One region of the Actinomadura decatromicini genome, then DNA from elsewhere that is predicted to be linked to it. Evidence: riboswitches for the same ligand, from Rfam matches in the RefSeq annotation. Region 1 holds a riboswitch; the other holds the start of a gene.

Region 1 (5,348 bases):
GGTCGAGGTCCGGCTCCGGGGACTCGCTCATCGATCTGCCCTCTGGGGTCGGGGACGCGCTGCCCTCACGGGGGTCGGGTCGCGCCCGAGCCTAGCGGGTGCGCCGCCCCCGAGGGGCGACCCTCAGCGCCCGATCCTCGGTCCTCGGTCTCAGTCCTCGAACGCCTCGGGGGGCGGGCAGGAGCAGATCAGGTTGCGGTCGCCGTGGGCCTGGTCGACGCGGCGGACGGGCGGCCAGTACTTGTCCTCGCGGAGGGCGGGCAGCGGGTAGGCGGCCTCCTCGCGGGTGTAGGCGTGCTTCCAGTCGTCGGAGAGCAGGCAGGCGGCGGTGTGCGGGGCGTTCTTGAGGGGGTTGTCCGCGCGGTCGTAGGCGCCGTCGGCGACCCGCTGGATCTCGCGGCGGATCTCGATCATCGCGTCGCAGAACCGGTCGAGCTCGATGAGGTCCTCGGACTCGGTCGGCTCGATCATCAGCGTCCCGGCGACCGGGAACGACAGGGTCGGGGCGTGGAAGCCGTAGTCGATGAGGCGCTTCGCGACGTCCTCGGCGGTGATCCCGGTCTCCTTGGTGATCTTGCGGAGGTCGGCGATGCACTCGTGCGCGACGAGCCCGTTCCGCCCGGTGTAGAGGATCGGGTAGTGCGGGCCGAGCCGGGCGGCGAGGTAGTTGGCCGCGACGATCGCGCCCTCGGTGGCGGCGCGGAGGCCGTCCGGTCCCATCATGGCGATGTAGGCCCAGGAGATCGGCAGGATGCCCGCCGAGCCCCAGGGCGCGGCGGAGATCGGGCCGACCCCGGTGTCCGGGCCCGCCTCGGCGCGCAGCGGGTGGTTCGGCAGGAACGGGGCGAGGTGCTCGCGGACGCCGATCGGCCCGACGCCCGGCCCGCCGCCGCCGTGCGGGATGCAGAACGTCTTGTGCAGGTTGAGGTGCGACACGTCCGACCCGAACTCGCCGGGACGGGCCAGCCCGACGAGCGCGTTGAGGTTGGCGCCGTCGACGTAGACCTGGCCGCCCGCGTCGTGCACGGCCGCGCACACGTCGGTGATCGTCTCCTCGAACACGCCGTGCGTGGACGGGTAGGTCACCATAATCGCGGCGAGCCGGTCGCCGTGCTGCCCGATCTTGGCGTGCAGGTCGTCGAGGTCGACGTTGCCGCCGTCGTCGCACTTCACGACGACGACGCGCATCCCGGCCATGACGGCGCTGGCGGCGTTGGTGCCGTGCGCGGACGACGGGATCAGGCACACGTCCCGGCGGTCGTCGCCGCGCGAGGCGTGGTAGCCGCGGATGGCGAGCAGCCCGGCCAGCTCGCCCTGCGACCCGGCGTTCGGCTGGACGGACACCTTCGCGTACCCGGTGATCTCGGCGAGCGCGTCCTCCAGCTCGCCGATCAGCTCGACGTACCCGGCGGCCTGGTCGACCGGCGCGAACGGGTGGATGTTCGCGAACTCCGGCCAGGTGATCGGCTCCATCTCGGCGGTGGCGTTCAGCTTCATCGTGCAGGAGCCGAGCGGGATCATCGACCGGTCGAGCGCGACGTCGCGGTCCTGGAGGCGGCGCAGGTAGCGCAGCATCGCGGTCTCGGAGCGGTGCGCGTGGAACACCGGGTGGGTCAGGTAGGGGCTCTCGCGGCGCAGGTCGTCCGGGATCGCCTCGGCGGGGGACTCGGCGGCGGGCGCGGCGCCGAACGCCTCCAGCACGGCGGTGACGTGCACGGGCAGCGTCGTCTCGTCGCAGGCGACGGCGACGTGGTCGGCGTCCACCGGGCGGAGGTTGACGCGGCGCTCGCGGGCGGCCGCGACGACCTCCGCCGCGCGGCCGGGCACGCGGGCGAGGACGGTGTCGAAGAACGCGCCGTGCACGACGTCGACGCCCGCGGCGCGGAGCCCGGCGGCGATCTCGGCGGCGCGGCGGTGCGTGCGCTGCGCGATCGCGGCGAGCCCGTCCGGGCCGTGGTAGACGGCGTACATGCTCGCCATCACCGCGAGCAGGACCTGCGCGGTGCAGATGTTGCTGGTGGCCTTCTCCCGCCGGATGTGCTGCTCGCGGGTCTGCAGCGCGAGCCGGTGCGCGGGCGCGCCGTCCGCGTCGACGGACACGCCGACGAGCCGGCCGGGGAGCTGCCGCTGGATGCCGTCGCGGACCGCCATGTATCCGGCGTGCGGGCCGCCGAACCCGTACGGGACGCCGAACCGCTGCGCCGAGCCCACCGCGATGTCGGCGCCCGACTCCCCCGGCGGGCGCAGCAGCGTCAGCGCGAGCAGGTCGGCGGCGACGACCGCCTGCGCGCCGCGCTCGTGCGCCTGCGCGATCACCGGCTCCAGGTCGCGGACGGCCCCGGACGCGCCCGGGTACTGCAGCAGCACGCCGAAGAAGTCGCCGTCCGGCAGCCCGCCGGACAGGTCGGCGATGACGACCTCGATGCCGAGCGGGACGGCCCGCGTCCGCACGACCTCGATCGTCTGCGGCAGCGCGTCGGCGTCCACCAGGAACGTGCCAGGCTCCTTGCGCTTGGAAGCCCGGTGCGCGAGGGCCATGCCCTCGGCGGCGGCGGTGGCCTCGTCCAGCATGGACGCGTTCGCCACCGGCAGGCCGGTCAGGTCGCTGACGACGGTCTGGAAGTTCAGCAGCGCCTCAAGCCGCCCCTGCGAGATCTCCGGCTGGTAGGGGGTGTAGGCGGTGTACCAGCCCGGGTTCTCCAGGACGTTCCGCATGATCACGCCCGGCGTGGTCGTGCCGTGGTAGCCGAGCCCGATCATCGAGGTGAGGACGGTGTTGCGGGCGGCGAGCTCGCGGAGCCGGTCCAGCGCGGCGCTCTCGCTCAGCGCGGGCGGCAGGTCCAGCGGCCGGGCGGTGCGGATCGCGGCGGGCACGGCGTCGGCGATCAGGGCGTCGACGCCCGAGTAGCCGACGGCCGCCAGCATCCTCGCCTGGTCGTCCGGGGACGGGCCGATGTGCCGGTCGGCGAACGCGGCGCGCGGGTGCTGCGGCGCGGCGACGGGCGCGAAGAACTGGGCCGTCATGGAGAGCCTCCTGGCTGCTGCGGGTCGCTCAGGTGAACCGCCGGGACTGACCGGCGGCCGGTTCTCCCCCTCTGTCATCGGCACCTGAGAGCTTCACCCGCGCGGCGGGGTTTCCCCTTCGGTGAGCCGCCCGTCCCCTCCCGCGGGGACCGGCGCCTGCTTTCCAGAGGTGCCTCGCCCGAGCGGTCCTTTTGCCTGAGAGGTTCCGGGGAGGTTGCCCCTTCGGCGCCCCACGCTGGCGGCGTGGGGTCTCTCCCGCACAGGGTCGACGGCATGTCCTGGACAAACCCTACCCAAAGATCGGTCGCGACGATCGTCCCGCCCCTCCGACGTGCGCCGCAGCGCTTCTACCCGTGAGTACGATGTGCACGTCCACCAGGGGGACCGGGCCTGGGACACTGATCACGCGATGGACGATCAGGGCGGCGGTACGGCGTGACGCACACGGGCGACGGCGCGGCGCGCGCACGGGCGCACGGGCGGGCGCGCGGGCGGGCGCGGCCGTGACCCCGGCAGCCGTGCCCGTCGACGAGCCCGCCCAGCCGGACCGGATCCGCCGCTCGTCCGACGCCATCCGGTTCGCCGCGTCCGTGGTCGGGCTGGCCGCGGTGATGCTGCTCGTGTCGATCGCGCAGCAGACGACGCACGGCCTGCAGACCGACATCGCGCAGGGCACCGCGCACGCACCGCGGCTGCTGCTGTCCCTCGCGACGCTCGTGTCCAGCTTCGGCGTGCTGGCCGTGCCGGTCGCGTTCGCGATCGAGCGGCTGCTCCGCAAGGACGGGACGCGCGTCGCGATCGCCCTGCTCGCCGCCGTGATCGCGTTCGGGATCACGGTGGGCCTCGACGACCTCGTCGTGCGGGCCGCGCCGGGCGGCGTCCTCGACTCGCTGATCTGGGGCGGCAGCGCCACCGCGCCCGTGCACACCGACATCGCGCCCGTGATCGCGTTCGTCAGCGCGGTCGGGATGGCGGGCCGCGTCCGCTGGCAGGCCGCGACCTGGACGCTGATCGGGCTCGCCGCGCTGACCGGGCTCACCGCGTCCTACGCCTCGGTCGCCGCGCTCGCCGCCACCTACTTCCTCGGCACCGCCATCGGCCACGGGACGCTCTACGCCGTCGGCACCCCGAACCCGCGCCCGTCCGGCGCCGCCGTCATGGCGGCGCTCGACCGGCTCGGGCTCCGCGCGGCGAAGGCGGCCCGGCTGGACGAGCCCGCCGAGGGCGCCGAGGAGGCCCGCCGGTACGGCGTCGTCCTCGGCGCCGGCCCCGCGGCCGGGCACGGCGTCCGCCCCCCGGCGCGGCACGGCGGCTGGGACGTGGAGGTCCACGTCCTGGACCGCGACCAGCAGACCGCCGGGCTGCTCTACCGGGTGTGGCGGCTGCTGCGGCTGCGCTCGGCGACGACCGGCCGGGCGCTGCGGTCGCTGCGCCGCTCCCTGGAGCAGGAGTCGCTGATGGCGTACGCGGTGGACGCGGCGGGCGTCCGCACCCCGCGCCTGCTCGGCACCTCGGAGGTCGGCACCGAGGCGGCCCTGCTCGCCTACGAGCACGTGCCGGGACGGCGGCTCGCGGACGTCCCCGACAAGGAGGTCACCGACGCCCTCCTCGCCGACGTGTGGCGGCAGTTCCGCGCCCTCCAGGCGGCGCGGCTCGCGCACCGGCGGCTGCAGGACGGCGCCGTCCTCGTCGGCGACGACGGCCGCGCCTACGTCACCGGCCTGCGCGCCGGGGAGATCGCGGCGGGCGACCTCGCGCTGCGCCTCGACCTGGCCCAGTTCCTCACCACCCTCGCGCTCCGGACGGGCGCCGAGCGCGCCGTCCGCACCGCCGCCGAGGTGCTCGGCGAGGAGGCCCTCGCCGCCGCCGTGCCGCTGCTGCAGCGGGTCGCGCTGTCGCGGGAGACCCGGGCGGCGCTGCGGCACGACCGGGAGCTGCTGACCCGGATCAGGGAGCAGATCGTCCGGCTGAAGCCGGAGACGGAGGTCGCGCCGGTCCGGCTGGAGCGGTTCCGGCCCCGGACGGTCTTCAGCATCGTCGCGCTGTCGATCGCGGCGTACATCGTCATCCCGCAGGTCGCGAGCCTCGACCTGCGCACCATGGCGGCCACGGCGAGCTGGCACTGGGTGGTCGCCGCGCTGGGCGGGGCCGCGCTCACCTACCTGGCGGCGGCGCTCATGCTGATGGGGTTCGTGCCCGAGCGGCTGCCGCTGGGCCGGACCGTCCTCGCCCAGCTCGCCGCGTCGTTCGTGAAGCTCGTCGCCCCGGCGGCGGTCGGCGGCGTCGCGGTCAACACCCGCTACCTGCAGCGGTCCGGGGTGCGG
Region 2 (5,348 bases), on a different contig from region 1:
CACGTTCAGCACCTTGCCCGAGTAGTTCAGCCGCATCCCGTGCGTGAGGTGCCCGCCGTGCGCGAGGTCGAGGCCGAGGATCGTGTCGCCGTGCTGGAGCAGGGCGAAGTAGACGGCCGTGTTGGCCTGCGCCCCGCTGTGCGGCTGGACGTTCGCGTGCTCCGCCCCGAACAGCGCCTTGGCACGGTCGATCGCGAGCTGCTCGGTGACGTCGACGTGCTCGCAGCCGCCGTAGTACCGCCTGCCCGGGTACCCCTCGGCGTACTTGTTCGTCAGGACGGAGCCCTGCGCCTCCAGCACCGCGACCGGCGCGAAGTTCTCCGACGCGATCATCTCCAGGGTGGACTGCTGGCGCCGCAGCTCGGCGGCGACGGCCGCGGCGACCTCCGGGTCGGCCGCGGCCAGCGGGTCGTTCAGGCCCACGGTCAGCCCTCCTCGATCAGCTTCTCGTAGGCGACCGGGTCGAGCAGGTCGCCCGGCTCCGCCGAGAGCCGCACCTTGAAGAGCCAGCCCTCGCCGTACGGGTCGTCGTTGATCACCTTCGGGACGTCCACCACGGCCGAGTTGATCGCGGTGATCTCGCCGCTGACCGGCGAGTAGATGTCGCTGACCGACTTCGTCGACTCGACCTCGCCGCAGACCTCGCCCGCCTCGACGGCGCCGCCCTCGGCCACCTGGAGCTCCAGGTAGACGATCTCGCCGAGGGCGTCGGCGGCGTGCGCGGTGATGCCCACGGTGACGATGTCGTCCTCCGGCGTCGAACCGGCGGGGCCGAGGCCCGCCACCCACTCGTGCTCCTCGCTGTAGCGGAGCTGCTCCGGAACGCTCACGATCACTTCTCTCTTCTCTGTACGGGGTTCGCTGCGGGGGGACGGTCGGTCCCGCGCCCCCGGGACGGCTTCCTTAGGAACGCTTGTAGAACGGCAGGTCGACGACGTCCACCGGCTCCTGCCGGCCGCGCACGTCCACGGCGAGGCCGGTCTCCGCGGCGCCGCTGTCGAGGTACGCCATGGCGATCGGCGTGCCCAGTGTGGGCGACGGCGCGCCGCTCGTCACGACCCCGCACGGCGTGCCGCCGGACGCGACGACCGCATACCCCTTCCGCGGCGCCCGACGCCCGCGCGCGACGAGCCCGACGAGCCTGCGCCCCGGCGGGGTCTGCGCCTGCGCCGCGAGGGCGGCCTTCCCGACGAAGTCGACGGGCTTGTCCAGCTTCACCACCCGGCCGAGGCCCGCCTCGAACGGGGTGGTCTCGGCGGTCAGCTCGTTGCCGTACAGCGGCATCCCCGCCTCCAGGCGCAGCGTGTCGCGGGCGGACAGCCCGGCCGGGACGACGCCGTCCACGGCCGCGAGCGCGTTCCACAGCGGGACGGCGTCGGCCGCGTCGACGAACAGCTCGAAGCCGTCCTCACCGGTGTAGCCGGTGCGGGCGACCAGGGCGTCGACCCCGGCGACCCGCCCGGCGAGGATCGCGTAGTACTTCAGGTCGGCCAGCGGAGCGTCGGTGAAGCCTTCGAGAATCTTCTGCGAACGCGGGCCCTGGAGGGCGATCAGCGCGTAGGCGTCGGACCTGTCGTCCACGGTGGCGTCGAAGCCGGAGACCCGCTCGGTCAGCGCGTCCCGCACGACGTCGGCGTTCGCGGCGTTCGCGACCACCATCCACGTCTCGTCGGCGAGGCGGTAGACGATCAGGTCGTCGAGGACGCCGCCGTCCGGCCCGCAGATCATCGTGTACCGGGCCTTGCCGACCTTCATCGGCGACAGGTTCCCGACCAGCGCGAAGTCGAGCGCCGCGGCCGCGCCCGGCCCGGCGAGGAAGATCTCCCCCATGTGGGACAGGTCGAACAGGCCCGCGCCGGTGCGGACGGCCTGGTGCTCGGCCGTCTCGCTCGCGTAGCGCAGCGGCATCAGGTAACCGGCGAAGTCGACGAGGTTCGCGCCGAGGCCCTCGTGGACGTCGTGCAGCGGCGTCTTCTTCGGGTTCTTCACGGCGGTCTCGGCGTCGTTCCTGTCGGCGGACATGGGTTCGGCTCCTTCGTCACGGGCGCGCGTGGCCTCATCGTCCCACCCGCGCACCGGGCGTCTCGGTGCCTCCCCCTCTGTCATCGGCGCCTGAGAGCTTCACCCGTCCCGGAGAGGTCGGGCTTTCACCTTCGGCGGGGGACTCGGTCCCCGCTTTCCAGAGGTCGCCTGGCCCGTGCGGTCCGTGGGCCTGAGAGGTTCCGGGGAGGATTTGCTCCTTCGGCGTCCCCCGCCGGCTGCGAGGGACTCTCCCGCACGGGATAGTCGGCTGCGGGCAAGGCTAGCAGTTCCCTTTGTCCATGCCCTATGGCTGAGCTCGTGCGTTAAACCGAATGCGGGCCCGTGACGTACTCTAAGACGGTTGCTGGAGATCACCCTGGGTGCGCGGGGTGCACGACCCGGAGGGGCAATCCGCATGGCCTACCTGGCTGGAGCGTTGATCCTGTTCTTCGGCCTGCTGGTGTCCATCGCCCTGCACGAGCTCGGGCACTTCTCGTTCGCCAAGCTGTTCGGCGTCCGCACGACCCAGTTCATGGTCGGCTTCGGCCCGACGATGAAGTCGTGGCGCCGCGGCGAGACCGAGTACGGCGTGAAATGGATCCCGCTCGGCGGCTACATCCGCATGATCGGGATGCTGCCGCCGCGCCGCGGCGACGCCCCCGGCCAGGTCCGGCGGATCAGCACCGGCCCCTGGCAGGGCCTCATCGAGTCCGCCCGCGGCGCGGCGCTGGAGGAGGTCAGGCCCGGCGACGAGGACCGCGTCTTCTACGCCAAGAAGTGGTGGCAGAAGGCGCTGATCATGGTGGGCGGGCCCGCGATGAACCTCGTCCTCGCCGTGCTGTTCTTCGCGATCCTGCTGATGGGCATCGGGACGAGCCAGCCGCAGCCGGTGATCCGCGAGGTCGCCGAGTGCATGGTCCCGGCGAGCCAGTCGGCCGACGTCAAGGGCTGCCCGGCGAACGCGCCCGCGACGCCCGCCAAGCAGGTCGGGCTCAAGCCCGGCGACCGGATCGTCGCGTTCGGCGGCGAGAAGATCGGCGACTACCGCGAGCTGCAGGAGCTGATCCGCGGCGACGGCGGCAAGTCGGTGCCGATGACCGTCCGGCGCGACGGGCACGACATCACGCTCACCGTCCCGATCACCCGCAACCAGATGTACGACCTGGAGGACGAGAACAAGGTCGTCAACGTCGGCTTCCTCGGCATCACGCCCGACAGCGCCGTCGAGCGGCAGGGGCCGGGCGCGGTCGCGAGCACGATGGGCGACCTGACCTCGCGCACGGCGGGCGCGCTGGTGCGGATGCCGCAGAAGATGGTCGGCGTCTGGAACGCCGCGTTCGGCGGCGACAAGCGCGACCCGAACGGCCCGATCGGCGTCGTCGGCGTCAGCCGGATCGGCGGCGAGGTCGCCGCGTCCCAGGAGTTCACCGGCACGCAGAAGATCTCCTACTTCGTCATGCTGCTCGGCTCGCTGAACCTCGCGGTGGGGCTGTTCAACCTCGTCCCGCTGCTGCCGCTGGACGGCGGCCACATCGCGGGCGCGCTGCTGGAGGCGATCAAGAAGGCGTTCGCGCGGGTGTTCCGCAGGCCCGACCCCGGCTACGTGGACGTCGCGAAGGCCCTGCCGGTGACGTACGTGATGGCGGCCGTGCTGATCGTCATGGGCGGGCTGCTGATCTACGCCGACCTGTTCAACCCCGTCCGCGTCACCGGATAGCCGTCACCGGATAGCCGTCACGGGACCGCCGGCAGGTCGCCCGTCTTGATGAAGGCGTCCAGCGCGGCCCGGTACGGCGCGATGTCGAGGCCCTGCCCGGCGAGCCACTCGTCCGACCCGTAGGTGCCGCTGTAGCGCTCGCCGCCGTCGCAGATCAGCGTGACGACGCTGCCGCGCTCCCCGCGCGCCCGCATCCCCGCGATCAGCTCCGCCGCGCCCCACATGTTCGTGCCGGTGGAGCCGCCGACGTCCCGGCCGCTGACCTCGCTCGTCCAGCGCATCGCCGCGATGGACGCCGCGTCCGGCACCCGGATCATCCGGTCGATCACCGTCGGCAGGAAGGACGGCTCGACGCGCGGCCGCCCGATGCCCTCGATCCGCGAGCCCGCCGCCGTCCGCTCCGGGTCGCCGTCGGCGTACGAGCCGTGGAACGCCGAGCCCTCCGGGTCGACGACCGCGAGCCGCGTCTGGAACCGCCGGTACCGGACGTACCGGCCGATCGTCGCGGACGTCCCGCCGGTGCCCGCGCCGACCACCACCCAGGAGGGCTCCGGGAACCGCTCCAGCCGCAGCTGCTCGAAGATCGACTCGGCGATGTTGTTGTTGCCGCGCCAGTCGGTGGCGCGCTCGGCGTAGGTGAACTGGTCCATGAAGTGGCCGTCGCACTCGGCGGCGAGGCGCCGCGACTCGGCGTAGATCGACGACGGGTCGTCCACCAGGTGGCAGTGCCCGCCGTAGAACTCGATGAGCTGGATCTTCTCCGGGCTGGTGGACGCGGGCATCACCGCGACGAACGGCAGCCCGAGCAGCCGCGCGAAGTACGCCTCCGACACCGCCGTCGACCCGCTGGACGCCTCGATGATCGTCGTCCCCTCGCGGATCCAGCCGTTCGCCAGCCCGTACAGGAACAGCGACCGCGCCAGCCGATGCTTGAGCGACCCCGTCGGATGGACGGACTCGTCCTTCAGGTAGAGGTCGATGCCCCACTCAGGCGGCAGCGGGAACACGTGCAGGTGCGTGTCAGCGCTCCGGTTGGCGTCAGCATCGACAAGCCGAACGGCCTCGGCGACCCAAGCCCGCCCGCCCGGATCACAACGGTCAACAATCCGATCCAAATGGGGCCCCCCGACGTCTCATCAGGGGTCCCACGATATCCGTGCATGTCGCCGGGCATCATGGAGGCTGCGGGGGGCAGATGATCGAGATGTTCGACGAGCGGATCGTGGAGACCGGGCGGCTGCCGCTGTTCGGCTTCTTCGTCGCGTTCATCGTCACGTTCGTGTTGACCAGGGTGAACGTCCGGATGATCCGGGCGGACGTGCGCTGGTTCCGGAACGTGACGGCCGGAGACGTGCACATCCACCACGTGGTGTTCGGGGTCGTGCTGATGCTGGCGGGCGGGGTGGCGAGCCTCGCCGTGCCGGACGGGCACGTCCGCCTGGAACTGGCCGCGGCCATCGTCTTCGGGATGGGCTCCGCCCTCGTCCTGGACGAGTTCGCCCTGATCCTGCATCTCAGCGACGTCTACTGGACGGAGAAGGGCCGCGCGTCCGTCGACGCCGTGTTCGTCGCCATCGCCGTGACCGGGCTGCTGCTGCTCGGCGTCCGG

What was found. A riboswitch is a leader RNA that binds a small molecule or an ion and turns the genes downstream of it on or off. The one in region 1 is predicted to bind glycine.
Region 2: it holds a riboswitch for glycine, as region 1 does, so the genes downstream of both, gcvT (glycine cleavage system aminomethyltransferase GcvT) here and gcvP (aminomethyl-transferring glycine dehydrogenase) in region 1, are expected to answer to the same signal.

The regions. Positions count from the first base shown of each region.
Region 1 covers NZ_VSRQ01000007.1:68,030-73,377, reverse strand. Annotated here, with positions in the region: gene FXF68_RS29920 (tetratricopeptide repeat protein) at 1-31, opposite strand, end outside; gene gcvP (aminomethyl-transferring glycine dehydrogenase) at 151-3,024, opposite strand; glycine riboswitch at 3,086-3,197, opposite strand; glycine riboswitch at 3,198-3,292, opposite strand; gene FXF68_RS29910 (lysylphosphatidylglycerol synthase transmembrane domain-containing protein) at 3,528-5,348, shown strand, end outside.
Region 2 covers NZ_VSRQ01000001.1:1,038,489-1,043,836, reverse strand. Annotated here, with positions in the region: gene FXF68_RS04090 (serine hydroxymethyltransferase) at 1-423, opposite strand, end outside; gene gcvH (glycine cleavage system protein GcvH) at 426-830, opposite strand; gene gcvT (glycine cleavage system aminomethyltransferase GcvT) at 904-2,022, opposite strand; glycine riboswitch at 2,090-2,189, opposite strand; glycine riboswitch at 2,191-2,286, opposite strand; gene FXF68_RS04075 (M50 family metallopeptidase) at 2,438-3,739, shown strand; gene cds1 (L-cysteine desulfhydrase Cds1) at 3,757-4,854, opposite strand; gene FXF68_RS43610 (hypothetical protein) at 4,935-5,348, shown strand, end outside.